3 regions of the Priestia sp. AB genome follow, and region 2 is predicted to be linked to each of the others. Evidence: predicted binding sites of a transcription regulator. Region 2 holds the regulator's gene; each other region holds the start of a gene.

Region 1 (11,214 bases), on a different contig from region 2:
AGTTTTAAAAAATAACAAGACATGGTGCGATGTTTTACATCCTTATTAAAAGAACCATAGTATAATTTAAAAATCTCGCAAGTGAAATTCATTAACTTTAAGGAGGATCCTATGAAAAAAGCAGTTGGTATTCTTTTTATTTTACTATGCTGTATAAACCAAAGGGCTGAGGCAGCTAATCAACCTTCAGCAGTTCCTATAATACATCATGAAATTTATGTTTCTCCTACAGGGGATGACAAAAACCTGGGTACTAAAAGCAAACCTTTTAGAACATTAAGAAAGGCAAGTGAAGTAGCTCAGCCCGGAACTACCGTTTACATCAGAGGCGGTATCTACTATGAACAATTAATTATTAGCCATTCAGGTACTAAACAAAAGCCTATTATCTTCAGGAACTATAAAAGCGAAAAGCCTCTTATTAGTGGAGAAAAAATAAAAAGCCGTTCTACAGATGGAGGGCTAGTTAGCATAAAAAATAAGAGCTACATAACAATTCAAGGTTTGAATATAGGTCATTCGTCTACTTCTAAGGAACAAAATACACCATGTGGTATTTTAGTAGAGGGAAGTGGAAAGAACCTTCGAATTATTAATAATCATATTTTCGATATTAAAACTGCACATAAAAATGGAAACGCTCATGGAATAGCTTTTTACGGATCTAAAGCGCCGCGTTCATTACAAAACATTGAGATATCGGAAAACCTACTTGAAAACCTAACCTTAGGTTTTAGTGAAGCACTAACTCTAAATGGAAATGTTAAAGATTTTATCGTCAATGCCAATACAATTCGAAACGTTGATAATATTGGGATTGACGTAATTGGCTTTGAAAAAGTAGCTCCTATTGAGAAATATGACCGAGCCCGTGAAGGACTTATTAGTGAAAACCATATTTACAACGTCAGCAGTTATTCAAATCCTGCTTACAAACATGAATACTCCGCCGGGGGAATCTACGTAGACGGAGGAAAAGATGTTATTATTGAGCATAACGTTTCAAGTCATAACGATCTAGGAATAGAAATCGCAAGTGAACACTATGGTAAACAAACTAGCAATGTTCAAGTTATACGGAATATGATTTATAAGAATCGTTTTACAGGAATTTCAATTGGAGGCTATGATAAAAAACGTGGAGGGACGATAAATACTCTTATTGAACATAATATTTTATATGGAAATGATACGATGAACATGGATGGTGGCCAATTACTGATGCAATATCATGCAAATCATAACAATATCAACAATAATGTTATGGTTTCAGTAAAATCTAATTTGCTTCTGGCTAATCTTCATTACTCAAATAAATATAATCAACTTAATCATAATGTGTACCTAAATAAAAGTAGAGATAAAGCGAATCGATGGATATGGAAGGGGGAAGAAATAGAAAGTTCTACTACCATATCACCTAGGCTTTTTTAATAAGAATTTCTTTTTAGAAGATATTCTTTATTTAGTTGCTCGCTGGGATTCTATTAGAGGCCGGAAGATTATTCACTTCACTATCTGCCGATTATACTTTTTATTTCATTGAAACAAAAAGAAAGGTGCGTTTATTGTAAATATACGAATGGGTTGCAAGAAGATTTATGTTGTTTCTCTATATGAATAGCGCTTGTTTAGTTGCAAATCAATAGCCTTGACATAAAAACACCCCAATCATTAGAGTTATTTATCTAACAATTGGGGTGCAGTGCAAGCCTTGGTAAAGGTGTTTTATGCTGTTATTAGTTTTCGTTTTCTCTATCGTTATCAATACCACTATCATTATTAACATTATCACTATATTTGAAATCAATAATTCTTTTTCTAATTTCTTCTCTAATTTCTGGGTTTTCTTTTAAGAAAATCTTAGCGTTTTCTCGTCCTTGTCCTAAACGCTCCTCATTATATGAAAACCAAGATCCAGACTTTTGAACAATATCTACTTCAGAACCGATATCTAAGATTTCTCCTTCTTTTGAGATACCTTCTCCATACATAATATCTACTTCAGCAATGCGGAAAGGAGGTGCCATTTTATTTTTGACTACTTTAATTCTTGTTTTATTACCAACTATGTCATTTCCTAGTTTAAGTTGTTCAGCACGGCGAACCTCAAGACGAACGGAAGAATAGAATTTTAGTGCTCTTCCACCTGGCGTTGTTTCCGGATTTCCAAACATAACGCCTACTTTCTCCCTGATTTGGTTGATGAAGATGGCAATGGTTTTAGACTTATTGATTGCTCCAGATAGTTTACGAAGAGCTTGAGACATTAAACGAGCTTGTAGACCTACGTGAGAATCTCCCATTTCTCCTTCAATTTCTTTTTGTGGAACTAATGCTGCTACTGAGTCAACAACAATAATGTCTACAGCACCACTTCTAACTAATGCTTCAGCAATTTCAAGTGCCTGTTCACCAGTATCTGGTTGAGATAACAGTAACTCATCAATATCTACACCTAGTTTTCTTGCATAAACTGGATCCAGTGCGTGTTCAGCATCAATAAAGGCAGCGCGACCTCCATTTTTTTGTACTTCTGCAATTGCGTGTAAGGAAACGGTTGTTTTACCTGAACTTTCGGGCCCGTAAACTTCCATAATTCTTCCTTTGGGATAGCCATTAATTCCAAGAGCTATATCTAAAGCTAATGAGCCTGAGCTAGATGCCTCAACTTTTGTATGTGTGCCTTCTCCCATTTTAATAATGGATCCTGTACCGAATTGTTTTTCAATTTGTTTTAGAGCCATATCTAGTGCTGCTTTTTTATCATTCATAATTTGAAACCTCCGATTGTTATTACGTTTACAATAAACGCCAAGGTATTTCGATAAAGAATAAGAGTTGGCTCAAATGTTTTTGCTCCGTGCGAGAAAATTTTATGTTTAATTGTCTTAGTTTGTTTTGGTGTTTCTTTATTCATCTCTAAACCCTTAGTATCGAACAAATGTTCCTGTTGTGTAATCATACAATAAACGCATCTAATTGTAAAGGCGAAAGTTTTTCTACAAACTAGCTAAAAGAATATCTTATATTTATAAAAAGTAAGTGTATGCTTTTACTGTTATATAAGTAGAATCGATTACAATCTGCATTTTTAAATTTGTATGTATATGAATCTACAAATCTGGTTAGACTACTAAAGTATTTCTTACATTCCTAGTTACTATAAAACAGATTTCAGGAAGAAATAAAGCAGTCTACACAAATAGACTGCTTCTTGATTAATTATTTACCTGTTTCAGCAAAACGCTGAATACGTTCAGCGATTTCATCACGTACACGCTGGAAGAACGCCCATTTCTCTTCATCTGTTCCTTCAGCTGTTGCAGGATCATCAAATCCCCAATGTTCACGTTTCACATGGGGAGGCGTTACTGGGCAGTGACCTGCTGCATGGCCACATAATGTAACGACCAAATCCGCATTATTTAAAATTTCAGGGTCAATGACATCAGATGTTTGGTTTGAGATATCAACACCAGCTTCTTTCATTGCTTTTACAGCATTGGGATTTAATCCATGAGCTTCTAACCCTGCACTGCGTACATCCCATTCATCATTATTTAGATATTTTTTTGCCCATCCTTCAGCCATTTGGCTACGGCAAGAGTTACCTGTACATAAGAAATAAAGTGTTTTTTTAGACATGTGTAAAATCTCCTTTATGATGTGTTAAGAAATAATTGATAACCAAATATATAAACCAACAAGCGTAATAAACAATGTTGGGATGGTTAAGATAATACCTGTTTTAAAATAGGTTCCCCAAGAAATCTTAACTCCTTTTGTCGAAAGAACGTGGAGCCATAAGAGAGTCGCTAGAGAGCCAATAGGTGTAATTTTTGGTCCTAAGTCCGAACCAATGACATTTGCATAAATCAAGGCTTCTTTAATTGTACCTGTTGCAGAAGTTGCATCAATGGCCAAAGCATCAATCATCACGGTTGGCATGTTGTTCATAATCGATGAAAGTATGGCTGCAATGAATCCCATGCCAATGGTTGCAGCAAATAATCCATGGTCAGCCGTTGCTTGAATGAGGCTTGCTAATACTTTAGTTAGCCCTACATTACGTAATCCATAGACAACAACATACATACCAACCGAAAAGAAAACAATCGCCCACGGAGCTCCCGCTAACACTTTTTTAGTGTGAACAGCGGGACTCTTTCTTGCTATTCCTAAGAATAAAATCGCAATAATACCTGCGATAATAGAAACAGGAATATCGAAAAACTCACCAATAAAGTAACCAAGAACTAAAATGAATAAAACGATTCCTGATAAACGGAACATTTTCTTATCTTTAATGGCTTCAACCGGTTTCTGTAAATCATCTAGATTGTATTTCTTAGGGATGCTTTTACGAAAGTACAAATATAAGACAACAATACTTGCCAAAAGTGAGAACAGATCTGGCACAATCATACGTGATGCAAATTCAGAAAAGCGAATACCAAAGAAATCAGCTGATACAATGTTGACCAAGTTACTTACCACAAGAGGTAACGATGTTGTATCTGCAATGAATCCACTGGCGATAATAAAAGGAAAGACCATTTTATCTTCAAATTTAAGTGCTCGTACCATGGCAAGTACAATAGGTGTTAGAATTAAGGCTGCTCCATCGTTTGCGAATAATGCTGCTACTACAGCTCCAAGGAGGGATACATAAACGAACATGCGAACGCCATTGCCTCCTGCAGTACGCGCCATATGTAAAGCTGCCCACTTGAAAAATCCAATTTCATCTAAAATTAAGGAAATAATAATAACTGCAATAAACGTTAATGTTGCATTCCATACAATTTGAGTTACATCCAGCACGTCATGGAAATCAACCACACCTACTAAAAGAGCTAATGCTGCGCCTCCACATGCTGACCAACCAATAGACAAGTTCTTTGGCTGCCAAATGACAAAAATCAATGTCACTAAGAAGATGAGGGAGGCTACTATAACTGATACCACTTTACAGACCTCCTATTATTAGCAACAATTAATACGTAAACCTTGCTTTTCTAGTTCTTTTAATCGTTCATCTTCGCTTGGTAAAGAATCGAGTATATCAAGGACAAATTGATAATAGCAGTTTTCTTTATTTAAGGAATAGAAGATCCAATATCCTTTTCGTCTTTCACTTACAAGTTCGATATCTCTTAATTTACGCAAGTGTTGGCTAATAGCCGGTTGACTTGCTTTATAAATTTCAACTAGCTCACAAACACAGCACTCGTTATATTGGAGCAGCTTCATCATTGACAATCTTGTCTTATCTCCAAGCAGCTTCAGTATCTGTACTGCTTTTTCCACTTCTACCTGCGCTTTTACATCCATTATGACTCGCCTCCTTATTTTTAAATATAATTATATAATTATTTTATTATATACTCAACAAAAATATACATTTTAAACATTAATCAAAAAAAGTTGATTTATTCCTTGATTTATCTAAATTTTCCAGATATGATGAATACATCAAAAAAAATTGATTTATAAAAGTGGGGATGAAAGCAGTGAGAGTCAACAACTCTGGAAACTTATCTATTACGTACTTTCGAGCCTATTTTCATTTAGTTATGAACACCCAAGGGATGGACCAGAAGGAAGCACAAAACCTAATCTTTCAGCGTTTTTTTCATCAAGATCCTATGCTAAGAGGGGAAACTACATATAGTAACTTTAAAAAAGCTGCCGAAAGCTTCGAGCATTAAATCAAAAAAATTAATGGAGGAAAATGACAATGGAAACAGTTAAGGAAGGAAAGCACCCATTTAAACAGTACGAACAAAAATTTAAAGCACTTGCTGATCAAAAGAGATTAGAAGTTATGTATGAGCTCTGCCAGCGAGGACAGACATGCGTATGTGACCTAACTGAATTCTTTGGAATGTCTCAATCTAAACTTTCTTATCATTTAAAAATTTTATTAGAAGCAAACCTTATCACAAAAGAAACAAAAGGGACATGGAGCTATTATGATTTACATGATAAAGAGGTAAATCACCTGTTATCTGACGAGCTTTGCTGCTTGTTTAGAAAAGATACAAGTAAAAGCGGCTCCTGCTCTTAAATTAATATATTTAAAATAATATTGTTTATAATGCGAAGGAGGAAGTGTAAATGAAGTATGTTCACGTAGGAATTAATGTAACGAATCTAGAGGCGTCCATGGAGTTTTATCAAAAGATATTTGGCGTTCAACCTGTGAAAACGAAAGTAGATTACGCTAAATTCTTAGTAGATGAGCCAGGATTAAATTTCACTTTAAACGTAGGAGATAAAGTAAAAGGTAATCAAGTGAATCATTTCGGCTTCCAAGTAGAAACTCCTGAAGAAATCCATTCTCATAAATCACGATTAGAAAAAGAAGGCTTCTTTGCTCGTGAAGAAATGGATACAACTTGCTGCTATGCTGTGCAAGATAAGTTTTGGGTAACAGATCCGGACGGAAGCGAATGGGAATTCTTTTATACGAAATCTGATAGTGAGGTTCACAAGAACAGCGATGGGCCAAATGAAAAGCTACCTGTAATTAATGCTTGTTGTTAATCATTAGTTAACATAAAACCATTTATCGGTAAAAAATAAAAAGCAGACCTTTAATTAAAGATCTGCTTCTTTTCTTTAGCAAAAACTAAATATGTTCCCACTAAAAACATGATGCCCAAACCTATAAACATTAACCAGTACGTTAAAGGGAAACTATAGGAAACTTTCATAACTCCAGTGTTTCTATCTAATATTCTAACGGTGTAAGGAGTATATGCTGTCTTAATAGTTAAATACGTTAATAAAGCTTGAGCAATAAGAACTATCCCTATTGCACATTTCATTATATTGCCTCCAGACTCATACATGTTTCTGTGTACAGTTTAACACAAAGGGGCTTACTTAATATGCTAGTTACCATAATCACTCTTTCAGGAACATATGAAAAAGAGAACCTTTATGGGAATAAGGGTTCTAACAGAGTCATTTTTATAAAATATAGACATCTTTATACGTCCCTTATGTATCAATGTTTCTCTCTAGGCTAAATAATAATGGAGTGCATAAAAGTCTTATCTTATATAGATTTATAAAAAATCCGAATAAAAATAACCCAGTAAATATTGAATATAAAGATTGAGTAAGCATGAACAAAGACTAAAAGAACAAATCAAATTTACCTACTTTAAAATAAATCCTTACGCATTTCCCGTGTTCTAACACCATCTTCAATTTTTTCTGCAATGTCCATTAACCTTTCAATGTCGGAAAAGGAATACATTCGGGTACCTGAAGAGCTTCGTTTTGGAAAAATAAGCTCTCGCTCTTCATAATAACGAACTTGTCTTTCTGATAAACCTGTCATTTCAGTAACGATTTTTATAGTCATAACTTTCTCATCTAAATATGGATGATTTTTAGTCAAGATTATCCTCTCCTATTTCCATTCTTTATCAGTATATATGTTATTAACTTTTGGTTTGTATATAGAAATGAAGTTTATTAAAAATAGCACGTTATAAACACTTCTTGATGAAAGGCGTTTGTAGTTATTGAGAGTGACATTAGGTTAACTAATTTCAAAACAAGTGTTTCAAAATCAATAATAAGAAGAAAATAAGAGCTTCTAAATTGCTCAAATTTACGTCGAACTATTTATTCTATTATATGTAAAACCAAAGTTCATTCCCTCAGAGAGCGTTTTTCTGTATATTTGAAATATATTTTAATCTGATTACGAATGAAATATATGGATACGGTGCAACCTATATCATTCTAGTCATTTTCATTCCTATAAATAAAAAGACTTGCTTTAGATAGAAAGCAAGTTGAAAGAAGGATAATCACTTTGGTGATTCCATTATAATCCAATGATTATAGTGAATCATTAAAATATGGTTAAAAATAAATTAAAAGTAAATTAATTCATTAAAAGTATTAATTAACCTTTTGTTTAAGTTTCGTTAAAGCAATTTTATTAATTCCAATAAATTTTTTAACTTTATTCCTTTAGTGTTTGAATAAAGTTAAAAATTAGGAGTCCGAAAAAGTATACTTTTTCGAATGGGATAGCTGTTTTTTAAGTCGTTTTTTTCACAATCCCAAAAAGTGTACTTTTTAAGACTATCTTATTAGAAAACTTAACCATAAATTAACTATACATAGTTAAAGGGATTCTGGTGCATAAGTGTTGAAATGTTGTACTGAGAAGCTATCAGAAGAAGATATTCTTTATTTCGCGGGTGATTGTCCACTCGTTGCAATTCTGAGCGTTTCTCATAATACTGTTTTTAGTGAAGAATGGAAAAAAGCAATTATTTGCTATCAATATCTCTATGTGTTACACTATGTTTAACTTATTTTTGTTCGGTATAAGATTGAGAGAAGAAAAAACCTTAAATAGAAGTTTTTATCTTGAAATAGTATGATTGGGCAAGAAAGGTAATACATTTGTGGAATATTCCACAGCAGGAGGCAACATTATGACACAAGGTACAGTAAAATGGTTTAATGCAGACAAAGGTTTCGGTTTCATTGAAATCGAAGGCGGAGACGATGTATTCGTTCATTTCAGTGCTATTCAAGGTGAAGGTTTCAAATCATTAGAAGAAGGTCAAAAAGTTACTTTTGATATCGAGCAAGGTCAACGTGGAGCACAAGCTGCTAACGTTCACAAAGCATAATTAAAAGTGATAACAAAAAGGACTCCTTATGAAGGAGTCCTTTTTTTATGGTCTTATAATTAAAAAACCATGATTTATCTACTATTAGTTCAATAGAAAACCCAGGCTTTTAAAAAAAGCCTGGGTTTTAGACAAGACGATCGATACAAGGTATAACTAGTTATAACATACATTAGAAATAGAAAGCAAATGCAAATAAATTAACTATATTTTCAATTAAATAATATAGTAGTAATTTTTAATCTATGCGATAGCATTGGTACAAATTATCTTCGATGGGGATTAAGGGGGATTTTATTAATAAGCCGTTCTCCAGCTTCCATGTGATTTCCACACAAAGGGCATTTTTGGTGGTTGTCGTAAGAGAAATCTTTTCTCATCCAGCCCTTACAATCTTCTACTGTACATTCCCAAACCTCTGTTTGTTCTTGAGCTAAAGGTTCTTGATTTCTTTTGCCGTAATAATACATACTAACATCACTACTCCTCATATTACATTATAGCTTATAAAGGAGTAATAATCATTTATATCAATTAGTGTTTCTTACCATTTTATTTTCATGGGATAATGCACGGAATTTTTTATATGAGAATTTCTAAACACTTGGTAATAATGTTCATATCTTCTTCTTTTGCTTTTTAATTGTACCACTTACTGTAGTAGTACATCCCTAAACTAAGCCTCCAACGTAATGAGGGTTAGTTTAATGGTGGAATCATTTCGCTTATCACCAGTAATCAAATGGTTATTTATAGGGACTTTCCAAAAGTTTCATGACTTGTTAGAGACTTTTATTTTGAGCTATTGTAAACAACAAAACTTCATTTTACCTCAAATTAAAATATATTGTCAATGGAAAATTTGTAATATTTTCAAAAAATGTTATAATAGTTTTACAATTGTTTTTTCGATCGTATTCCGAATTCCGCTGTGTTTTTTTCAGATAGAATTATGGATACATTTTTTCAACACCCTTTTTAAAACTGAAAAAAACTCAAACAGTTGTGTGAGCTTTAAAGGTAAGTTAGTTGAATAAAATTATTAATTTACTATCTAATAGTAACCGAGTTTTTATTCTACAAGGAGGCCTAGAATAATGAATCTAATCAATAAGAAAGTTACACACAAGCTTTTTGGGATAGGTAGTATAGTTAAATGTAATGATTCTAGTATTGAAATACATTTCGCATCGGAAAATAAAAAATTTGTTTTCCCCGATGTATTTGGAAAGCATCTAAAACTGCATGATAAAAGTGTTGCTCATTCACTCGAAAAAATTATAGAAAAAAAGGAAATGGAACACATCGAGGAAGAACGGAAGAAGGAAGAGGAAAAAAAACTACAACGAAAAAACCAAGAACTTCGCTGGGGACTTGAAAAACTTATGAAAAATCATAAACTTCATTCTGAATCACAAATGGTTTTTTGGTGTGACACAGAAGAACAGAATAGTTCTTTTTTAGAGTGGAAGGTTTTTTCAGGTGTAATAAAAAGCGGTAATAACAAGGGGAAGCCAACCAAACCCATCCGTTTGCACCAAAATAGTGCTGTCTTGTTAACAGCGATAGATTCCAGTATGCCTGAAAAAGACAGACGTATCTTAGGCGTCTATATGGTGAATGAAGATTTTATCGGTAAGCTTTGTGAAGATGGATATATTCCTGCTCATTCAAAATACAGACTCCAGCTTACAGAACAGGAATCGGATCAGATGCCTTTCTGGAGATATTATGTAAACGAAAGAACATCCCAAAAAATGACATGGAATACAGGTAAATACCGTTATTTTGATAATTTATGGATGGCTCAAATTTTACTTGATATAGCTGAGTTGAAAAGTGACCCAAAGGAAAGAGAGCTGGCACAACAATTTTTTGAACATTTTTGTAAAATGAATCTGATAACAGCTGAGGAGTTACCAAAGCCTAATGGCGCATTGATGCGTATGTAAACGTTAGCCCAAAGGTAATATGAATGACTAAGGACTGACACATTTTTCTCACCCATCATTAATAGCGAACGTTCCTTGGCTCTGTTCGCTATTAAAAAGGCAAGAACAGAACGTAGGAGAGGTAGAAAAGTGACAGTAGGTGATTAAAAAATCTATATAAAATAATCCTTTACTATTTTATAACTATATACTTTTTGAGCTCATATACCAGAATGAGGAAAATCTGTACAGATTGATGTAAGCTTTTCTCAGCTCTATTATAAGAATAATACGATACGATAACCTTATTATTTTTAATAGGAGAGAAAATGAAGGATATAACGTGAAAATATTTAGTAATGGAAAAACAGTAACTATAAGAGTATCGAATGAATTAGTAACAATCTTAAAAAGTCATTATGTAAAAAACATGAAAACATACTCTTATACGGTTACTAAATATCCAAGTATTTTTTTCTTTGAAGAAGAATTGATGAAACAAGAATAATAAGTAGATAATGAGGAGATACACCTATGCTTAAATTTAAAGTTATTTTCGAATTTATAAATGGCAGGACAAAGGAATTAAAATTCGAAGCCGCATCAAA
Region 2 (11,214 bases):
ATATTTCCTAAGAGCAAAAGTAACTATTTTATCTTTTGAAAAATAAAAAGAATCTGCCAATTCTCAGATTCTTTTTTGTATCATCTTCCCTTTTTAAAAGCCCGTAAACCCTCCAAATACGCTCGTTGTATAAATAATAATTTTTGTCATCCAGTCAAAATACAAAATAAATCCCATACCAATCATTGCATATCCGCCAACTTTCATCATGGAATTCATATGTTTTTTTAACCAGTTCATTTTCCCAATAAAAAACGTCATAATAAAAAACGGAATAGAAAATCCAAGTGAATAAGCTATCATATACAAAAGGCCAGAGCCTGGGTTTGTCGCTGCAAGCGCCATAACTGATACTAAAATAGGGCCCGTGCACGGAGTCCAGCCCGCAGCAAAAGCTATACCAATAAAAGAAGAACCTAAGAGTCCAGCCGGCTTATTTGCGAATTTAAGCTTGTGTTCCTGCATAAGAATTCGAGGCTTAAAAATCCCTAGTACAACTAGACCAAAGAAAATAATAAGAATAGCGCCAATCTGCCGAATTAAATCCTTATAGTTAAAAAACCACTGACCAATAAAAGAAGTCGCAAAGCCAATCATAATGAAAATAACAGAAAACCCCAATAGAAAAAATGCTGTGTGAATAAAAGCTTTGCGCTGATGTGACTTAGCGCCTTCCTTTAGCTCGCTAACTGAAACTCCCGTTATGTACGATAAAAAAGCTGGGTACAAAGGCAAACAGCAGGGTGAAATAAAGGATAAAAACCCCGCACCAAATGCCAAAAACAAATTTAAATCTCCCACATTTCCCACTTCCCTTTTTTTGTTCTTTTTGTTCTTTTTCGTTACCATTTTGTAACCAAATTGTCTTATCTCACTTCTTTCAAATAGTACCATTATCTTGTATAATTAGGTAAACGACTTGTTAGAAGGGATACATAGCATTGGCCAAAAAAGATATTCTATTAGCGATTGAAAAGAAACGAGAAGAACTCATCCGCATAGTCCGAGTAAGTGGATTAAACTCTCCACCTGCTATTAAACATAGTCAAGAATTAGATCATTTATTAAACGTTTACAATGAATTCCCTGCTCAAACAACAGAAACAACCTCTTCATGAAGGTTGTTTCTTTTTTTTACCTTCACTCTATCAATTCTGTATAAATCTCTTTTACTCCTGTTTCTTTGCTGAAATTCTCTTCTTTTTCACTGTGCTGAAGCTGATACATATTATAGTACAAACCGCCTTTGTTTAGCAGTTCAGTATGTGTGCCTTTTTCGACGATTTTCCCTTTATGCAGTACTAAAATACAGTCGGCGTGTTGAATAGTGGATAAACGATGGGCAATCGCAATTGTTGTACGGCCTTTTCCCATATCTCTTAACACTTCTTGAATCGCTTCTTCTGTTTGTGTATCAATGTGTGCTGTTGCTTCATCAAGAATAAGGATTTTAGGATTCCGGATGACCGTTCTTGCAAATGCTAAGAGCTGACGCTGGCCGCTTGATAAAGTGGAACCTCTTTCGACTAGCACTTCATTATACTTATTTGGAAGGGCTTCGATAAATGCATGAGCTTGCACAAATTCCGCCGCTGCTTTTACTTGTTCATCAGAAAAATGGTCTTCGTGCAGCGTAATATTTCGTTTTATGGTATCTGCAAATAAAAAAGCATCTTGAAGCACTAGCCCTACCTCATCTCGAAGCTGTTTATTTGAAAAAGACGATAGCGGTTTATTATCGATCAAAATGTCTCCTTTTTGCTGCTCATAAAAACGCATTAATAAATTAATGATGGAGCTTTTCCCGCTTCCTGTATGGCCTACTAAAGCCACTGTTTCTCCTTCGTTTACCGTAAACGATATATCAGAAAGTACATCTCGAACACCATCATAGGAAAACGTTACGTTTCTGAATTCTACCGTTCCTTTTTGTACCCCCTGCTTTTGTTCTCCTGTCATGACTGGATTTTTTTCTTTTTCATCCATCAAGTCAAATACCCGAGAGGCTGATACCATCGCTTGCTGATACATAGAGAGACGCTGCATCATTTCATTAACAGGCTCAAAAAAACGATCCAAGTAGTTGATAAACGCGTAAAGAACACCAATTTTAACAGGACTGTCAGCTACGGAAATACCAAAATAACTGAGCACAAGAATAACGGCTAAAATGTAAAGAATTTCGACTGCCGGCCTTAGCAGCAAACCATCCAACTTAATATTGCGCATCCCCGCTTTGTAATGTTCATCATTGATTTCTTCAAATTCCGAGCGCAGCCGCTTTTCTTGACGAAATAGCTGAATAATAGACATGCCTTGCAAAGACTCATGAAGCTTGGCATTTAACTGGCTTAGTTTCTCTCGAAGCTGTCCGTAGTAAATAGCGCTGTAATGCTGATAAAGCTTCATAAGTCCCCAAATGAACGGGAGAAGAACTAAACAATAAAAAGCCAGCTTCATATCTAGCATAAACATGGCTATAAAAATACCGACCAAAAATACCCCATTTTGAATAAAAACCGCGATGACTTCCACAAACATTTCTTTCATGGCTTCCGTGTCATTTGTAATTCGAGATACCAGGCTTCCCGTGGGCGTGTTGTCAAAAAAGCGAAGAGCCAGGCGATGAACATGAGAAAAAACGTCAATTCGAATCTGCTGAATAATTTGAAGCGCAATTTTTTGGAACTGCAGAAGCTGAAAGTATTGAACGACAATTTTTAAAAGCTGTAAAAGCAAATAACTGCTAGCCAGCCACACAAGAGGCTGAAGAGGCAAATACTTAGGAGTTAAATAATCGTCAATGAAAATTTTAATCAAAATGGGCCCTAATAAATCCGCAGCCGTAGCAATTAATAATAGTGTGAACGCTAAAAAAAATGATTTTTTATGCGGAATTGTATAGCGAAACAGACGTTTATGTACCGAAGAATGCTCAATTTTCATTTTTCGTCTCTCCTTCTTCTACCGCACGTTCAAGCTGCTGTCTATCGTACATATCCTGGTACCAGCCGCTCACGCTAAGCAGTTCCTCATGAGTTCCTCGCTGAATAATTTTCCCTTTATCAAATACAAGAATCAGGTCTGCATGAGTAACCGAGCTCAGCCGATGCGCTGTAATAATCGTTGTTCGATTTTGACGTTTCTGCTTCAGCGCTTGTAAAATACCCGCTTCCGTTTTTCCATCTACCGCTGATAGCGAGTCGTCTAAAATTAAAAGCTCAGGATCTAATAGAAGAGCTCTTGCAATCGAGATACGCTGTTTTTGTCCACCCGATAATGAAACGCCTTTTTCGCCTACTATTGTTTGATAGCCATCTGTAAAATCGAGAATGTCTCTATGTACATTGGCAACCTTAGCCGCTTCTTTAATCTCTTGATTGCTTGCTTCTCTTTTTCCAAAAGCGATATTATCAGCAACTGTTGTTGAAAACAAAAAGTGATCTTGAGGAACATATCCAATGCTTTTGTACAATGAATCAAAAGCATAGTCTTTAATGTCTTTTCCTCCCCATAAAACAGCTCCGTCTCTTACATCAAATTCACGAAGCAGCAGCTTTAAAATCGTGGTTTTCCCAGCACCCGTCTTTCCGACAATCCCTAACGTTTGACCGCGAGAAAGTGTAAAATAAATTTCGTTTAACGTATATGCGTCTTCTTTACCATACGAAAACCTATGAATAACAGCTTCAATATTTCCTGTTGGCATTTCAGCACTAGGATGCGCTGCTTCTTCAATCGAATTTTCTTCTTTTAATAAAGAAAATACCCTGTCATATGATGCTCTTCCTCGTTCTACAATATTAAATAGCCAGCCAAACGCGAGCATCGGCCAAATAAGAAGGCCCAAATAAGTTGTAAAGGTAACAAGCTGACCCAGTGTTAACTCTTCACTAATAACCATCTTGCTGCCAAAAATAAGAGCAAGTAAAAAAGAAAGTGCTACAATAATCGAAATGGTCGGATCAAACAATGCATCTACTCGGGCTACTTTCATGTTCTTTTGCACAACATCTGCAGACTTAATGCGAAATTCTTCGACATCAGCTGCTTCTTCCCCAAACGTCTTAATGACTTTAATTCCGCTAATGCTTTCTTGAACCTTATCATTTAAAGTAGAAAATGCTGCTTGTGCGTGATGAAACCGCGCATGAAGCAATGTACCATAGTAACTTGTTAAAACGGCCATAAGCGGCATAGGAATAAGGCAAATAAGCGTTAATTTCCAGCTGATTGTGAGGGCCATTGTGCATAGAACAAGCCCTCCTGTGACAATGGAATCCACGAGTGTCAAAACGCCCGAACCTGCAGTTTGTTGGATAGCTTGAATATCGTTTGTTGCATGGGCCATCAGATCCCCAATTCGCCGCCGTTGATAAAAGGCCTGATTCATCTTGGTAAAATGAGTGTAGAGGGTATTTCTCAGCTGCTTGGCTAGTTTAACAGATGAACCAAATATCATAATACGCCATATGTATCTTGTGAAATAGGCCACCACAGCAGCTCCTAGCAAAATGCCAACCATCTGCATTAAGCGCTTTCCATTCAGCGTCCCTTCTTTAATGCCATCTACCGTTAAACCAATAATTTTAGGCGGGAGAAGTTCTAATGCTGCCACAATAATGAGCAGCGCTATCCCCGTTATGTAAGACTTTTTTTCCTGTTTGAAAAACCACCATAACTCTCGAAAAATTTTCATCGTATCCCCCTAGCCCCACAACTATTTTCTTATCTCTATCATAAAACAAAAGACACCCTTCTGAATAGAGAGTGTCTGTCCAATTAACCATTATTTAATTTGGCCGTTCATTGCTTTCATCATTTGGTTAATTTTTTTCTGCGATGGTTTCATGCCCATTTGCATCATCATCATTTTTAACATTTGTTCATTAATTGGTGGATTTTTCTTCAGATAGCTCATCATATACTTACGAGCAATGAAAAATCCTAGCGCTATCCCAACAATTAATGCTAGAACACCAACTAGAATATACATTCCCATGGTATTACTTCCTCCTTCGTGTTGTCTAACTTACAGTGTACTAGACCATACGCTATTATACAATATTTCCGTTCCAATTTCCTTAAATAATTACACAAATTTTCTTGTTTTCACAGGCCTCAGCCAGCCGTATTCATCCGTTCCATAATTCACTGCTAAAAAACAAGGATCTAGCTTGCGTAATACTTCAAAAAAAGCTGTCTCAGCATCAACATTGCCATCTCCTTCAATTGTTATACAGCGATTCGTTAATTTTATAGATGCTCGACTTTTTTTATGAGGATATTCCAGCACAAACGTCTCTTGATGAGTAAAAAAATGAGGATAATGAGAAAACGCCTGAAGCAATTCTCGTTGAATAAATGAAATGGGCAGTTGGCGAGTAATGTAATGAACTTGTTTTTGTAGGTGCGTTTCCTGCAAGTGACGTTTCATTCTATATTCAATCAGCAGCTGATAAATGAGCTTTTCTCTTCGAAAATAGGATGATGCAACTTCTTCCTCCATTAAATATACTTCATACGTTCTCACGATTCATCCTCCCTTTCGGCTCGTTCTTTTTTGTACCATTATACCGAATGGTGTACGCAATGCTTGTCTATCGATGAAAAAATTCCTTTGTTTTTTTGTCGAAAAAAAAGAGCAGACCACAGGAGTCCGCTCTTTCTTATGAAAAAGAATTATGCATTAAGCAAGCTTTTCACTTTTGCTACTACATTTTCAACTGTAAAACCAAATTCTTTCATGATTGTTTCACCAGGAGCAGATGCACCGAAGTGATTAATACCAAGAACTTGTCCTTCGTCTCCAACATAGCGTTCCCAGCCAAGTGTAGAAGCCATTTCAATACCTAAACGTTTTTTCACTGATTTAGGGATAACACTTTCTTTGTACTCAGCAGATTGCTCTTCGAAACGGTCCCATGCAGGCATACTTACTACAGATACGTCAATACCTTCTGCAGCTAATGCTTTTTGTGCTTCTACTGCTAGGCTTACTTCAGAGCCTGTTGCAAGTATTAATGCATCCGCTTGGTCTTTACCAGCTTTAGATACAACGTACGCACCTTTAGACACGCCTTCGTATGCATTTTCTTTTGTACCTTCAAGCGTTGGCAAGTTTTGACGAGTCAATACAAGCGCCGTTGGGCGGTCAGTTGACTCTAATGCTAAGCGCCATGCAGCAGCTGTTTCATTTGCATCTGCAGGACGAACCACTGAAAGACCTGGCATTGCACGAAGTGATGGCAATTGTTCAATTGGCTCATGTGTTGGGCCGTCTTCTCCAACTGCGATACTGTCATGTGTGAATACATATGTTACAGGAAGCTTCATTAAAGCTGCTAAGCGAATTGCTGGGCGAAGATAATCAGAGAATACAAAGAATGTTCCTCCGAATACTTTTACACCGCCGTGTAGAGCCATACCGTTTAATGCAGCTCCCATTGCAAATTCGCGTACACCAAACCAGATATTACGTCCGCTGTAATCAGCTGCAGTGAAGTCTTCTGAACCTTTAATCATTGTTTTATTTGAGCCAGCTAAGTCAGCTGAACCGCCGAAGAATTGAGGTACAGCTTGTGCTACTGCGTTTAATACTTCTCCAGAAGAAGCACGGCTAGCTAGGCTTGAACCCGTTTCGTATGCTGGAAGCGTTTCTTCCCAGCCTTCCGGTAACTTTCCTTCTACTGCTAGTTCAAATTGACGACCTAGTTCAGGGTATTTTTCTTTATACTGTGCAAATACATCGTTCCATTCGTTTTCTTTCTTTTGGCCATCTTCAGCAATTGTAGCTTTGAAGTGAGCATACACTTCTTCTGGCACATAGAAATCTTCTTCAAATGTCCATGCATAAGCTTCTTTTGTTAATTTTGTTTCATCGGAACCTAATGGAGAACCGTGCACGCCAGAAGTACCCGCGTGGTTTGGAGAACCAAATCCGATTGTTGTTTTTACTTCAATTAGTGTTGGGCGTGTTAAATCGCCTTTTGCTTCTTCAATTGCGTTTGCAATCGCTGTCAAGTCATTGCCGTCTTCAACGCGGATTACTTGCCATCCGTAAGCTTTGAAACGATCTTCTACGTTTTCAGAGAACGAGCGATCTAAATCTCCGTCTAAAGAAATATCATTTGAATCGTATAAAACAACTAAACGTCCTAATTTTAAATGTGCTGCTAATGAAGCTGCTTCAGCAGATACACCTTCCATTAAGTCTCCGTCACCACAAATACCATACGTAAAGTGGTCTACAATTTCTAAACCTTCTTTGTTGTATGTTTCAGCTAAATGACGTTCTGCCATTGCTTTACCAACAGCCATTGCAATACCTTGTCCTAGTGGGCCAGTTGTTGCATCAACACCTGCTGTATGACCGAACTCTGGATGACCTGGTGTTTTACTTCCCCATTGACGGAAGTTTTTAAGGTCTTCAATTGATAAGTCATATCCAGCTAAATGAAGCAAGCTGTATAATAGTGCCGATCCGTGCCCTGCTGATAATACAAAGCGGTCACGGTTGAACCAGTTTGGATTCTTTGGATTGATGTTCATAAATTTTGTCCACAATGTATATGCCATTGGAGCAGCTCCCATTGGCATACCTGGGTGACCTGAATTTGCTTTTTCAATCGCATCGATTGATAAAGTACGAATTGTTGCAATCGAAAGATCTTCAATACGTTGTGTCATACTCTTCATTCCTTTCAAAACTATGTACATATGTTATCATACTAATGATTTGCTTATTTGTACAATACTTGAACCAAAAAATTTTCCACTTTTACAGTTTTTGTGTGCCTTATTAAAAATATACAAAAAACTAGAGGGAACACTCCTCTAGTTTTACTAGAACGTCTTAGTGAAGACGTTTCTTTTTACTCTCTTTTAACTTCTTAGGCGTAACATCTTTACCTTCTTCATCCACAACTTTAATCGTATGAAGGTGATTTGTCATAGATTGTCGGAAAACTTTTAAATATTCCTGACGTAGCTCTTGCTGTTCTTTCGCTTCAAATTCTGTCAGACCTTCAGCCTTTGCCTTTTTTGAAAGAGCATTAATACGAGCAAGTTTATCTTTTGATAGCATATAAAACCTATCTCCTTATAATCAATAATTAAAATTACCGAACCGTTCCGGCAACATGTAGTCATCTTACTAAATCTCTTTCGTTTTATCAAGAGATTGAGCACTCTCTTGGTATTCTTGATAGCGGCGATGTACCGTCGCTTTTGAAATATTATAGCCAAAACCTTTTAGCGTAACTGAGATTTCAGCAAAGGTTAAGCCGTTATGACGAAGGCGGACAATTTCTTCAATTGGCGCTTCTTTTTTTTCTCTTCCCGAGTTAACTCCTTGATTTTTTAAATTTTGCTGCGGACGATAACCGTTTTCTACAGCTCTTTTCATTCCTCTTTTAATTTTAGCATTATGTAATTTCCGCTGATGCTCTTCCACTAAGCTAATAATATCTAACACCATTGAATCAGATTCTGAAAGCTGAAGCTGGCCTTGATGACTAATCGTATAGATGGTAGCATTTTCTTTATGAAAAGCATGAAGCAGCGCAATTCGGGCATTTCCTCTGCCTAATCGTGTTTCATCTTGAATAAGCAACACAGATATTTTTTCTTCTTTCATTGTATGAAGAACATCCAAAATACCCTCTCTGTCTACTTCATATCCGCTTGCTTTTTCCATTACGACTTTTTTTACGTCTAGATGGTGAAGATCAGCAAGCTTTTTTAATTCTTCTTGCTGGCGCTGTAAAGATGTTTCTTGGGTTTTTTTATCCGTACTGACACGGCAATAAATAATGGCATCCACTTTTATCACGACCTTTTCGGCTTCTAACAATATTCAGGAACGACCGTTACACACTACTGTTCAATTGCCACTTGATTATGTAACTCTTTTTTTAAAACAGGAATATATAATTTATCTCCAGGAGATAAAGACTGCGCAGTGTCTGAGTTTAAGTCATTGACGTCTTCAACCCATTTGACAAATTCATTGGTGGTCAAATGATGGTGATTATGATACTTGTTGGACAATTCCCAAAGCGTATCTCCTTTTGTAATAGTAACCGTTGAATATTTGTCTAAATCTACTTTATCCGCTCCTAAAACCAGCGTCAATACATATGTAAGTGCAGCGATAACTGCAAAAAAAATAGCGTAATGTTTCATAGAATGTAAGAATTGTTGCATATTATGATCCCCCTATCAGAATATATGTTCTTATTTTAGTGAGAACATTTGTTTCTGTCAATGGAATTCTTCGAACTTATGTTTGTATATTGACACATCACGTGGTATAATTCACCTAAAGAATAGCTAAAATCGAGGTGAAAAATATGAAGCTATCAAAACGTCAACAAGACATACTAGATTTTATTAAGCATGAAGTAAAATTAAAAGGTTATCCGCCTTCTGTGCGTGAGATTGGGGAAGCGGTAGGATTAGCCTCTAGCTCCACTGTACACGGACATTTAGCTCGTTTAGAAAGCAAAGGGTTAATTCGCAGAGATCCGACAAAACCAAGAGCAATCGAAGTTCTTCAACTAGACGAAGTAAACATCCCTAAAAGCAATGTCATAAATGTTCCTGTTATCGGTAAAGTAACAGCGGGTCTGCCTATAACAGCCGTTGAAAATGTGGAAGAATATTTCCCTCTTCCAGATAAATTTGTTTCTCCAGATGATCATGTATTTATGCTTGAAATTATGGGAGAAAGTATGATTGAAGCAGGTATTCTAGATGGCGATATGGTAATCGTACGTCAGCAGCAAACAGCTAATAATGGAGATATTGTGGTCGCTATGACCGAAGACAACGAAGCAACGGTAAAACGTTTCTTTAAAGAAGAAAATTTCGTTCGTTTACAGCCTGAAAATTCAACGATGGCGCCTATTATTCTTCGCCACGTAACGATTTTAGGAAAAGTAACTGGTGTATATCGCACGATTCACTAATCAGATACTGTATGTAAAACCAACTAATCATGATGTTAGTTGGTTTTTTTACGTTTGTTTTCTAAAAAAATTGGCATATTATAAATGATACGTTGAATCATCGCAGGCAGGTAGAACGGTTTTTGTAAATCTTGTTTTACCTTTTTTACTTTCTACCTGCATTTCCTCGACTCTTACAAGGAAATACAACCGACTATAAGAAGGATGTAGTTTATGACCAATACACCAAGGAAAACAGAACCATTTCAAACCATTGTACCTACCAAAGCAATGAACATGTTTCTTTTTCCTTTTTCCTTTGACCGAAAAAATAAAGAGCAGCTTGTTCATGCACTGAAAGAAAATTTGTTTGAGTTTTTTTCCATTCAAAACAAACATGTAGAAAAAGAATACTACGGAGAACAGTATTACGTATCTCATGATAGCTTGGATCAATATTTTCTTCCTTACATTGAATGTATTCTATTCCCTGATTCCTGCGAAAAAGAAGGCTTGCTTCGATTTTCAAAAAAAATAGACCATACCGTTACGCTACAAACTTCCTCCACCACCGTGTCTAGCAACGTGCTGTCTGTGGATGTTTTTTTATGTCCTTTTGAGATTGGCGTCATGACCATTCGCACTGAGATGAGTCATAATCATTACACCTATGATGACATTTTAGAATTCATGAATCATTTTCGTGTATTAGAACCGAAGCTTGCTGAAGAGCATGGATCCACCATTACCTATGAACATCACCGCTATAGCAAAGTACAGGATTATATTTTTTCACAGCTTGCGCCATTTTTGAACGAACACATCAAAAAAGAAGCCACGCGTGAACAGCATGTAGGGAGCCTTCCTTATTTTATCGATGAACGGATGTTTGTATTAAGTTATGTAACGGTAAATCAAGAGCAAGAGATTAACTCCACAACTTTATTTCGTACTGGGCAGCTAAATAGCTATACGCCTGACGGGAAACCGTTTATCTCTGCACACAACCACGAGTATATTAAAACGTATAATACCAAACACGTGTACTCCAGATGGGCTCCTGAAACCTATTACGTTATAACAGACCATGTGTTTTCGTGTATTTCTAAATCGACAGACTCTAAAACGGATCAGCTTTTGATGAATCATCTATTTGGCCAGCATTATTATAATTTATTTTTGCATTTTTTCTATAAAATCGTGTTGCTAAAACTATCTTATGAGTATTCTCAGCTCACGTTTCATAAAAATTCAGAGGGCATTG
Region 3 (11,214 bases), on a different contig from region 2:
CTTTACAAGAAAATGGCGGGTCTGTGGATTACATAGATGTACTGCTAGGCTCTGAAAGCTTCGGAGACTTTATTAGCAGAGTGAGTGCGGTTTCGACAATTGTAGGGGCTGACCGTGATTTGTTAATGCAGCATGAAGCCGATAAAAAGGCAAAAGAAGAGAAAGAAACAAAAGTTCAAAACAAGCTAACGGAAGTAAGCCAAGCGCTTGAAGAACTTAAAAATCTTCGTGCGCAGCTGCAAAGACAAGTGGATGAAAAGAATCAGCTCATGCAAACGCTCAAAAATCAGGAAAAAGAATTTAATGAAGAAGCCGTTGGATTAGAAGAGCAAGCTTCTATTTTAGCTGATCAAAAAAATGCAGCACAAGCTCAACAGCAAGAAATTGAAAAAGCCGGGGCAACAGAGGAGGCACCCCCTGTTACAAGCGGGTCGTTTATGAGGCCGGCAAAGGGCCCGGTAACATCTCATTTTGGGTATCGAGAAACGTTTGGAAGAGGACACTACGGTATTGATATTGGAAAGCGAGGAGAAAGTGTGCCAGTTGTAGCCGCAGCAAGCGGAAAGGTAATTAGAGCATATCATTCTTCTTCTTTTGGTAATGCCGTATTTATTCGTCACAATGTAGAAGGTCAGACGTGGGTTACAGTTTATGCTCATTTAGAGAGCTACAGCGTCTCAAGCGGTCAATCTATCAATAAAGGTCAACAATTAGGTTATATAGGGAACACAGGACGTTCGTTTGGTGCTCACCTGCATTTTGAATTGCATAAAGGCGATTGGAAAGGCAAAAGTTCCGCTGTAAACCCTGAAAGTTATATTAAATTTTAAGTTCCTAGCATACGTGGTACAAGCTCAACATATAGTTTAACAAAAAGGCATCGCACTTGATTTGTGTGGTGCCTTTTGCTACAAATAACACATGCATCCTTTTTATTACATAGTTTTGGTTGTATCTATTATAATAAGAAGAGATGGCTTAAGGTTGAGGAGGATGAAAGAACTTGAATCGGAAAATCGTTGCACTATTAATGGCACTCTCCTTAGTTGTTGGAGCAGCAGGTACATATTTTGGCATTCAGTATGCAAATGCTGGAACGGTCAGTACCCCCCTTACAACTTCTTCAAATGATAGTAAAGTGGAAAAGGAAGAGCTAGACAAAATCAAGCAAGCTTATGAACTGATATCTTCAAAATATTACAAAGATGTAGATGACAAAAAATTATTAGATGGCGCAATCCAAGGGATGGTACAAACCTTAGGAGACCCTCACTCATCTTACATGGATAAGAAAACGGCCCAGCAATTCACGCAGTCTCTTGATTCATCGTTTGAGGGAATTGGCGCTGAAGTAAGCATGGCAGATGGAAAAGTAACAATCGTAGCTCCGTTTAAACAATCTCCTGCGGAAAAAGCAGGATTAAAACCAAATGATCAGATTTTAAAGATCGATGGTAAAAGTATCGCGGGTCTGGAATTGAATGAAGCAGTATTAAAAATTCGCGGTAAAAAAGGCTCTACCGTGACATTAGATGTTCAACGACCGGGCGTGAAAGAAACGATGAAAGTAAAAGTTGTAAGAGATGAGATTCCAATTGAAACCGTCTATTCTTCTGTTAAAAATGTAAACAATAAAAAAATTGGCTACATGGAAATTACGTCATTCTCTGAATCAACGGGAGACGAATTTACGAAACAGTTGAAAAAACTTGAAAATAAAAATATCGATGGCTTAGTTCTAGACGTTCGGGGAAATCCTGGTGGCTATTTAACGAGCGTTGAAAAAATGCTTGATAAATTAGTAACGAATAAAAAGCCATATATCCAAATTGAAGATCGTAACGGTGAACGTCAAAAAGTGGTTTCTTCAATGAAAAAGCAAAAGGATTATCCAATTGTGGCCTTGATTGATGGAGGGAGTGCATCCGCTTCTGAAATTCTTGCCGGGGCATTAAAAGAAGCAGGAGGATACAAGCTAGTCGGTGAAAAATCCTATGGGAAAGGAACCGTTCAACAAGCTGTTCCAATGGAAGACGGCAGTAATTTAAAATTAACGTTCTATAAATGGCTAACGCCTGATGGAAACTGGATTAACGAAAAAGGTATAAAGCCAACAGTAGAAGTCAAGCAGCCGGATTATTATTATGCAAATCCAATTCAAGTTGATAAAAAGCCATTAACACGTGATATGACAGGTGACCAAGTGAAGAATGCTCAAGTGATGCTAAAAGGTCTTGGCTTTGAACCTGGACGTACAGACGGATATTTTAGTAAAGAGACAGAAACAGCTGTAACTGCATTCCAAAAAGCCAATAAGCAAAAAGCTACAGGTGAAATCGATGAAGATACAGCAGCGCTTTTACAAACAAAACTTCTAGAAAAAATTAAATCAAAAGATGAAGATCGTCAGCTTCAAACGGCTTTAAAGCTAGCTAGTCAATAAGAAGTAGAAAAAGTTCCGTGCTTTTCCAAAGCACGGAACTTTTTTAGTAAAAACAACATTGTCGGTTAGTGATGCATTTTGATAAAATAAAGAAGCCTATGATACATAACAATCAATCGTAAATGTTGTAATAAAAATGTGAAAAATACAGGTGGTGAAAAAATGGATTTTGCATTAGAGCTCTTAAAAGGTATCGGGCGTTTGTTTTTACATCCGTTAACTTATTTATTTCTGCTCGTCTCGTTTTTTGTAGGTCTTTCTCGCGTCAAGAGAGAGCGTCAGAATTTTCATGTTCGCGTGTTTGATTTTATTTTAGAAGCAAAATATTTATTTTTTCCAGGTATCATTATTGGGTTGATTTTATCCGTTGTTACCGTGTTGCTAGGTGTCTATGTATCTATAGGAATGATTGTACTTGTAGCTGTTTTAACTTTTATTATAAGCGGCCCTTGGACATTTAAATGGCTTTCTCCTTCTTACACCGTAGGATTGGCTGTGCTTGCAACCTTGCTTATTCCGGCATCTGGTTTTGGTGAAGGATTTATTCAAACGTGGTCTGTGCAAGCTCATAACGCAGATTTACCTTCTCTGACTATTTTAATGTCTCTGCTTGTATTAGCAGAAGGATATTTAATTTGGAAATTTGGAGCAAAAGGTACGTCTCCAGCCATTGTGAAAAGTAAAAGAGGGCAGGAAATTGGAGCTCATTACTCTCAAAAATTATGGGTTGTCCCGCTTTTTGTCTTAATTCCAGGCAGCGCCATTACGTCTGTGTTTCCATGGTGGCCTGTGTTATCTATTGACGGAACATCATTTAGCCTGTTTTTTGTTCCTTTTGCTATCGGTTTTTATCAGCGAATTCAAAGTATGGTGCCGTTTAAATCTATTGAATTTACTGGTAAGCGTGTATTAGCATTAGGCGTGGGATTAACGATCATTACGATTGCTGCTATTTTTTATCCTCTTGCCGCTGTAGCTGTTGTTATTCTAGCGATCATAGGAAGAGAGTGGATTCGTTTGCAGCAGCGTCGAAGCGATGAAAAAGCGCCCGCACTGTTTACTAAGCGTACACAAGGTTTGGTTGTATTAGGAATCATCCCTCATTCTCCGGCAGAGAAAATGGGTTTGAAAGTAGGAGAAGTGATTATTAAGGTAAATGGAATCGCTGTATCTGAAGTCCATAAATTTTATGAAGCATTACAAGTTAATAACCGTGCTTTTTGTAAGCTGGAAGTTATTGACGAAAATGGAGAAGTTCGCTTTACTCAGCGAGCATTGTATGACAACGAACATCATGAACTAGGTATTTTGTTTGTACACAATTATACAAAACGTGATTCACAAGCTGGTTAAAAGACGGATAAAAAGGAGAAATGTTTGTGGAAGTCAAAACGATTGCCGCAGTTTTTCTACCCGCCATATTGCTTGTTCTGTTTGCTAGAGTAACATATAACTTATATGTTGCCACAGCGCTGACGCTTTTGTTGATAGCTGTTTCTGTATATAAAGGGTACGCAGATTATCCGCTTATTATTTTAATAGATTTACTTTCAGCAGCCATCGGTTTTATATATGCAAAAAGCATGCTAGCAGCTGGAAAATAAAGATTGTTGGTTTGATGATAAGTTAATCGCTTATTATTAAACTGTACACAAAAGCTCTCTGCACAACGTGGAGAGCTTTTGTGTGTGAAAAAGTGAGTTAGAACTTATAACAATATTGTTTCGGTTCATTTAATGAGCGAGTATAATCAAATTAATTAGACAAATATGTTTATTTTTAAATTTTTTAAACATTTATGTATAAATTTATTTAAATAAGTGTACAGAAATGTGAGGAGGGTATAGAAAAATAAAATTATTAATCTGAAAATTTAGTTTATTTTTAATTTTAAAAAATAAAAGGAGGTTTAGGATTGATGGAAGTATTAATGAGAACGATGTTTCAGTCGCTTGGCAAAAATCATTCAATAAACAAATTAGCTAAAAAGTATGGATTGAGGATGGGAGCAGCTCGTTTTGTTGCTGGAGACTCAACCGAATCAGCAATTCAAACATCTAAGGAGCTTAACAATAGTGGAAAAGTTGTTACACTTGATCATTTAGGAGAATTTGTTTTTACAGAAGAGGAAGCCAGGTTGTCTGCTGCCATGTGCATTCAGACACTAGAAGCCATTGCAGAATCGGGCGTTCAATCAAATTTATCATTAAAGATGACTTCTTTAGGATTGGATATTAGCAAAGAGCTTTGTATGGAAAATATGCGCAGAATTCTACACACGGCCAGAATGAATAATATTTTTGTTCGAATTGATATGGAAGACTACTTGCACTGCCAAATCTCCCTTGATATGTATAAAGAATTACGCAAAGAATTTGATAATGTTGGAATTGTGATTCAAGCGTATCTTCATCGTACAGAACAAGATATGAATGACTTACATCAATATCAAGCTAATTTACGTCTAGTAAAAGGAGCTTATAAAGAATCACCAGAAGTATCATTTCCAGAAAAGAAAGACGTAGATGAAAACTATAAAAAAATCATTAAAATGCATTTATTAAATGGTCACTATACTGCTGTAGCAAGTCATGATGAAGAAATGATTCAGTACACAAAACGACTAGTAAGAGAAAATGGTATTTTAAATGACCAATTTGAGTTCCAAATGCTTTATGGAATTTGCGTAGAGCTGCAGGACCGTCTAGTAAAAGAAGGATATAAAGTAAGGGTGTATGTTCCTTACGGAATTGATTGGTTTGGTTATTTCATGAGACGCCTAGCCGAACGCCCCGCCAATGTATGGTTCGTATTAAAAAATTTCTCCAAATAAGTTCAGTCAAAGAAACATAAAAAATTCGACACAAGTACCCTGAGCTTCGTGTCGAATTTTTTGATTAGTTTAGTCCGTATTCTTTAATTTTGTTGTAAAGGGTGCCGCGTGAAATGCCAAGCAAATCTGCTGCTGCACTTTTGTTTCCATAGGTTTTTTGAAGAGTCTCTTCTATTAGCCTAGCTTCTTGAAGAGAATCTTCTTCTTTTTGAACTTCTGTGAAAGAACTTGCATCCTTCAGATTGTCAGGAAGGTGCGTAAGGGTAATCAACGACTGATCACTTAGAAAAATCATTCGTTCAATCGTATTTCTCAGCTCGCGAATATTGCCTGGCCAATCGTATTGCATAAAGGCTTCGAGAACTTCAGAGCTAATGAAAGGAGCCTTCTTTTTATACTTCTTGCTGAATTCCTGTACAAATTGCTGTGTCAATGCTTCGATGTCTTCTTTATGGTCTCGAAGCGGCGGAATTATAATGTTAATGACGGTCAGCAAATAGTAAAGATTTTCATGGAATTCACCGGCTTTTAGCAACTCTTCCAAAGGCGTTGTGGTAGAGGCTACAATTCGGGTTTGAACTTGAATTTCTTCCGTGCCTCCAACGTGATAAAAGGATCGTTCTTCCAAGTAACGCAGAAACTTAACTTGAATTTCAAGAGGCATTTTATCAATTTCTTCAATAAATAACGTCCCGTTGTGAGCCTGCTCCAGTTTTCCCGCAATAGTTGTTGGATCTTCTGAAAAGACATCTTTTTGATGACCAAAGAGCTCAATTTCCAGGAGTCCCGATGGAATAGTGGCGCAATTTAAAGATAAAAAAGGTTCTTTATGTTTGGCTCCACCGTAGTGGATGGCCTGAGCCAGCATTTCTTTCCCAGAACCAGGTTCTCCTGTTAATAAAATAGGCATATCTGTAGATGCCACTTTTTTGGCAATGTCAACGGCTTGCTTAATTTCAGGACTGATACCCGCGAAAGAAGAAAATGGATTATCTTTTGGAATGAGAAGAGACACATCAATTTCTTCATTTAATCTTACAATATTGGTAATGTCATGTTCAGTTGCGACTCCACCTATGACTCGATTGTTTCTTATAATAGGAGATGCATTGATGAGCACGTGAGTTTGTTCATTAGGACGATGATACGTTCCGCGTACAGGGCGCCCTTCATTTAGAATCGTATGTAGAATGATGGATTCATCTTTGAAATGCTCTCCGATTTTTCTGCCAATAATATCATCTCTCTGAATCTTATACGTATGTTCCGCAGCAGTATTCCACAAGATTACATTTCCTTCATTATCGACCGCTGTCACTGCATCATTAATGGTTTCTGCCAATGTATCAAAATAGGAAGCTAATATCTCATTTTGGCTATGCAAATGTGTAATCCACTGCGAAGGTGTTACAAGTCCTATTGTGGTTTCTTGGTTTTCTGCTTGAATGAGGACTGGTCTGTTCCAGTTTGTGTTGGCTTGTAAATTGGCTAACGTAGAAGTAGAAGATGAAGGCCAATTTGTATCCGCTATTACTTTTTTTATGGACGATGCCTCGTCATGACCTGTTAACAGGTATCGTTCATCTTTTTGTATTACATAAAAGGTACTTGCTGTGACTACGACGAAGTCATAGTTTGAAAGTTCAGATGTCACTTTAGCTAAAGAAGTTGATTCTTCAACTGTTATAAAGGAGTTATTTATAAGAACTTGATCAACGCTTGCCATACTAAACCCCTCTCAGTACATATTTTTTATACTGTATCATAATTTAGAAATTGGCGCAAAAGCCTATCTTTTTCAAACAATAACGCAGCTTACTTTCTTTTATTGCTTTCATCTAAAGAGTTGTATTCCCTTCGAAAAGGGTAGTATAAGAATTTAGTGGGTAATAAAGTAACAGGGTAAAAAATAAAAACAAACAAACACTATATAAGATTAATACTCATTAGTTTCATTTATGATTATAAAGTGATAAAATACGAATATCAGTTCGTGTTTTCGGTTTTTACATATCGTAATAAAAATAGATAAAAAAAGAAAATAGAAACGGAGGCCTTCATTTGAAAGATCAGTTTGAATTAGTATCCCCATATCAACCGCAGGGTGATCAGCCAAAGGCAATTGAAAAGATCGTGAAAGGAATTAAAGAAGGTAAGCAGCATCAAGTTTTGTTAGGTGCTACAGGAACGGGAAAAACCTTCACCATGTCTAATGTTATTAAGGAAATAAATAAGCCGACACTAATTATGGCTCATAACAAAACGCTTGCTGGTCAATTGTACAGTGAGTTTAAAGAGTTTTTTCCTAATAATGCAGTCGAATACTTTGTCAGTTACTACGATTACTATCAGCCTGAAGCCTATGTACCTCAAACAGATACATTTATTGAAAAAGATGCAAGCATTAATGATGAAATTGATAAACTTCGTCACTCGGCAACTTCTTCTCTTTTTGAACGAAAAGATGTCATTATTATTGCCAGCGTATCCTGTATTTATGGCTTAGGGTCTCCGGAAGAATACAAAGAAATGGTCGTATCTCTTCGAGTAGGAATGGAAAAAGAGCGTAATCAGCTGCTTCGTACGCTAGTAGATGTACAGTATGAAAGAAATGATATTGACTTTAAGCGCGGAACGTTTCGCGTTCGCGGTGATGTTGTGGAGATTTTCCCTGTGTCTCGAGATGAACACTGTATTCGCGTCGAGTTTTTCGGCGATGAAATTGACCGCATCCGAGAAGTTGACGCTCTAACAGGAGAAATCATTGGTGATCGTGAACATGTAGCTATCTTCCCGGCATCTCACTTTGTCACGAGAGAAGAAAAAATGCGTGTTGCCATTCAAAATATTGAAAAAGAACTAGAAGAACAGCTAGAGAAGCTAAAAGAAGCAGGCAAGCTTTTAGAAGCGCAGCGCTTGGAGCAGCGCACGCGCTACGACCTAGAAATGATGAGAGAAATGGGCTTTTGTTCGGGAATCGAGAACTACTCTCGTCATTTAACGCTTCGTCCCGCTGGTTCTACACCTTATACACTGCTGGACTTCTTCCCTGAAGATTTCCTTCTTGTTGTGGATGAATCACACGTTACGATTCCTCAAGTTAGAGGAATGTACAATGGGGACCAAGCGCGTAAACAGGTGTTAGTGGACCATGGTTTCCGCTTGCCTTCCGCATTAGATAACCGCCCGCTTAAATTTGATGAATTTGAACAGCATATTAACCAAATTGTTCATGTTTCCGCAACACCAGGTCCTTATGAACTTGAGAAGGCACCTGATGTGATTGAACAAATTATCCGTCCAACGGGATTATTGGATCCAAATATTGAGGTTCGACCAATTGAAGGGCAGATTGATGATTTAATTGGAGAAATTCACGACCGGATTAAGCGAAATGAACGAGTACTCGTTACGACGTTAACAAAGAAAATGTCCGAGGATTTAACGAACTACTTAAAAGAAATCGGCATTAAAGTTCAATATCTTCACTCTGAAGTGAAGACGCTCGAGCGTATTGAAATTATCCGAGAGCTGCGGCTTGGAAAGTACGATGTGCTTGTAGGAATTAACTTACTTCGTGAAGGTTTAGATATTCCGGAAGTTTCGTTAGTAACCATATTAGACGCGGATAAAGAAGGATTCTTGCGTTCAGAACGATCGCTTATTCAAACCATCGGACGTGCTGCACGAAATGCTAATGGACATGTCATTATGTATGCAGATCGCATCACAAACTCCATGGACATTGCTATCAATGAGACCAAGCGTCGTAGAAGTATTCAAGAAGCTTACAATGAAGAGCATGGTATTACACCGACAACGATTCAAAAAGAAGTTCGAGGCTCAATTCGTGCGACAGTAGTAGCAGAAGATACAGAAACGTATGAAGAAGCACCGGCATTCGATAAGCTCAACAAAAAAGAAAAAGCAAAGCTCGTAGAAGAAATGGAACAAGAAATGAAAGAAGCAGCCAAAGCGCTTAACTTTGAACGCGCAGCTGAGCTTCGTGACTTGATTCTAGAATTAAAAGCGGAAGGGTGATAAAACATGGCGATGGAAAAAATCGTGGTAAAAGGTGCACGAGCCCACAATTTGAAAAATATCGATATTGAAATCCCGCGAGACAAATTAGTGGTGTTAACAGGATTATCAGGTTCTGGTAAATCTTCTTTGGCTTTCGATACAATCTATGCAGAAGGACAAAGACGTTATGTCGAGTCGCTTTCGGCATATGCAAGACAGTTTTTAGGTCAAATGGATAAGCCAGATGTAGATTCAATCGAAGGATTGTCGCCTGCTATTTCAATCGACCAAAAAACAACGAGCCGAAACCCTCGTTCAACCGTCGGAACTGTGACCGAAATCTATGACTATTTGCGCCTTTTGTTTGCTCGTGTAGGAAAGCCGATTTGTCCTAATCATGGAATTGAAATTACATCTCAAACGATTGAGCAAATGGTAGATAGAATTTTAGAGTACCCTGAACGCACAAAGCTTCAAGTACTGGCACCTGTGGTATCTGGCCGAAAAGGCACCCACGTAAAAGTGTTAGAAGATATTAAAAAGGAAGGGTACGTTCGCATTCGAGTAGACGGAGAAATGCGTGAAATAACAGAAGAAATTGAACTGGAAAAAAACAAAAAGCACTCCATTGAAGTAGTAATTGATCGCGTTGTTGTAAAAGAAGGTGTAGCCGCTCGTTTGTCGGACTCTTTGGAATCAGCTCTTCGACTCGGAGAAGGGAAAGTAATTATTGATGTGATAGGTGAAGAAGAACTGCTTTTTAGTGAGCATCATGCTTGTCCAAAATGTGGTTTCTCCATTGGAGAACTTGAGCCCCGCATGTTTTCATTTAATAGTCCGTACGGGGCGTGTCCAACGTGTGACGGGTTAGGAACGAAATTGGAAGTGGACAAAGATTTAGTTATTCCTAACTATGACTTAACGCTTCGCCAGCACGCAATTGCACCTTGGGAGCCAACAAGTTCTCAATATTATCCGCAGCTGCTTGAAGCCGTATGTACACATTACGGCATCGATATGGACGTGCCGGTGCGAGATATCCCGGAACATTTATTTGATAAAGTGTTATATGGCAGCGGTAAAGAAAAAATTTACTTTCGCTATGAAAATGATTTTGGCCAAGTAAGAGAAAATCATATCGAATTTGAAGGCGTGCTTCGGAATGTAGAGCGCCGTTATCATGAAACGAGTTCAGATTATATCCGTGAGCAAATGGAAAAGTACATGGCTCAGCAAGCTTGTCCAAAATGTAAAGGAAATCGTTTGAAACGCGAAAGCTTAGCGGTGCTTATTGACGAAAAGCATATAGGAGATACAACCCGCTTCTCAGTAAAAGAAGCATATGATTTTTTTGAAAGTCTCAGCCTATCTGAAAAAGACATGAAGATTGCGGATATGATACTGCGTGAAATTCGTGAACGTCTAAGCTTTCTCATTAACGTGGGGCTTGATTACCTAACATTAAACCGCTCTGCTGGAACTCTCTCGGGAGGAGAAGCACAGCGGATCCGTTTAGCTACTCAAATTGGTTCTCGCTTGACGGGGGTTCTTTATATTTTAGATGAACCTTCTATCGGTCTTCATCAGCGTGACAATGATCGCTTAATTCGCACGATGCAAGATATGCGCGATATTGGAAATACGTTGATTGTTGTAGAACATGACGAAGATACGATGATGGCAGCTGATTATTTAATTGATATCGGACCAGGAGCCGGCGTACACGGAGGTGCTGTTGTTTCTCAAGGTACGCCTCAGGAAGTGATGAAGGATGAAAACTCTTTAACGGGTCAATATCTATCAGGAGAGAAGTTTATTCCTCTTCCAGCGGAAAGACGGTCAATAGATAAAGATCGGATGATTGAAATTATAGGAGCAAAAGAAAATAATTTAAAAAATGTAAAAGCAAAGCTTC

What was found. The regulator LexA, encoded in region 2, represses DNA repair genes until DNA is damaged. The targets are predictions, from matches to a motif close to CGAACATATGTTCG.
Region 1: a site for LexA is predicted at 9,672-9,685, ahead of POF52_RS29815 (malate synthase). Genes of this name have one in related genera too.
Region 3: a site for LexA is predicted at 7,257-7,270, ahead of uvrB (excinuclease ABC subunit UvrB). Genes of this name have one in related genera too.

The regions. Positions count from the first base shown of each region.
Region 1 covers NZ_JAQMYN010000028.1:859-12,072, forward strand. Annotated here, with positions in the region: gene POF52_RS29755 (hypothetical protein) at 112-1,434, shown strand; gene recA (recombinase RecA) at 1,740-2,774, opposite strand; gene POF52_RS29765 (hypothetical protein) at 2,771-2,965, opposite strand; gene arsC (arsenate reductase (thioredoxin)) at 3,226-3,648, opposite strand; gene POF52_RS29775 (arsenic transporter) at 3,673-4,971, opposite strand; gene POF52_RS29780 (ArsR/SmtB family transcription factor) at 4,990-5,337, opposite strand; gene POF52_RS29785 (ArsR/SmtB family transcription factor) at 5,744-6,073, shown strand; gene POF52_RS29790 (ArsI/CadI family heavy metal resistance metalloenzyme) at 6,124-6,552, shown strand; gene POF52_RS29795 (hypothetical protein) at 6,603-6,836, opposite strand; partial or broken gene POF52_RS29800 (MerR family transcriptional regulator) at 7,184-7,381, opposite strand; gene POF52_RS29805 (cold-shock protein) at 8,475-8,675, shown strand; gene POF52_RS29810 (cold-shock protein) at 8,942-9,145, opposite strand; gene POF52_RS29815 (malate synthase) at 9,773-10,627, shown strand; gene POF52_RS29820 (hypothetical protein) at 11,141-11,214, shown strand, end outside.
Region 2 covers NZ_JAQMYN010000001.1:799,656-810,869, reverse strand. Annotated here, with positions in the region: gene POF52_RS04115 (cytochrome c biogenesis CcdA family protein) at 94-801, opposite strand; gene POF52_RS04110 (aspartyl-phosphate phosphatase Spo0E family protein) at 942-1,118, shown strand; gene POF52_RS04105 (ABC transporter ATP-binding protein) at 1,141-2,946, opposite strand; gene POF52_RS04100 (ABC transporter transmembrane domain-containing protein) at 2,936-4,699, opposite strand; gene POF52_RS04095 (YneF family protein) at 4,790-5,002, opposite strand; gene sirA (sporulation inhibitor of replication protein SirA) at 5,093-5,533, opposite strand; gene tkt (transketolase) at 5,683-7,689, opposite strand; gene POF52_RS04080 (DUF896 domain-containing protein) at 7,856-8,086, opposite strand; gene POF52_RS04075 (YneB family resolvase-like protein) at 8,156-8,824, opposite strand; gene yneA (cell division suppressor protein YneA) at 8,878-9,207, opposite strand; gene lexA (transcriptional repressor LexA) at 9,354-9,971, shown strand; gene POF52_RS04060 (hypothetical protein) at 10,185-11,214, shown strand, end outside.
Region 3 covers NZ_JAQMYN010000006.1:214,950-226,163, forward strand. Annotated here, with positions in the region: gene POF52_RS19310 (murein hydrolase activator EnvC family protein) at 1-830, shown strand, start outside; gene POF52_RS19315 (S41 family peptidase) at 1,004-2,443, shown strand; gene POF52_RS19320 (PDZ domain-containing protein) at 2,606-3,796, shown strand; gene POF52_RS19325 (DUF2198 family protein) at 3,817-4,047, shown strand; gene POF52_RS19330 (proline dehydrogenase) at 4,362-5,276, shown strand; gene POF52_RS19335 (sigma-54 interaction domain-containing protein) at 5,341-7,002, opposite strand; gene uvrB (excinuclease ABC subunit UvrB) at 7,338-9,317, shown strand; gene uvrA (excinuclease ABC subunit UvrA) at 9,324-11,214, shown strand, end outside.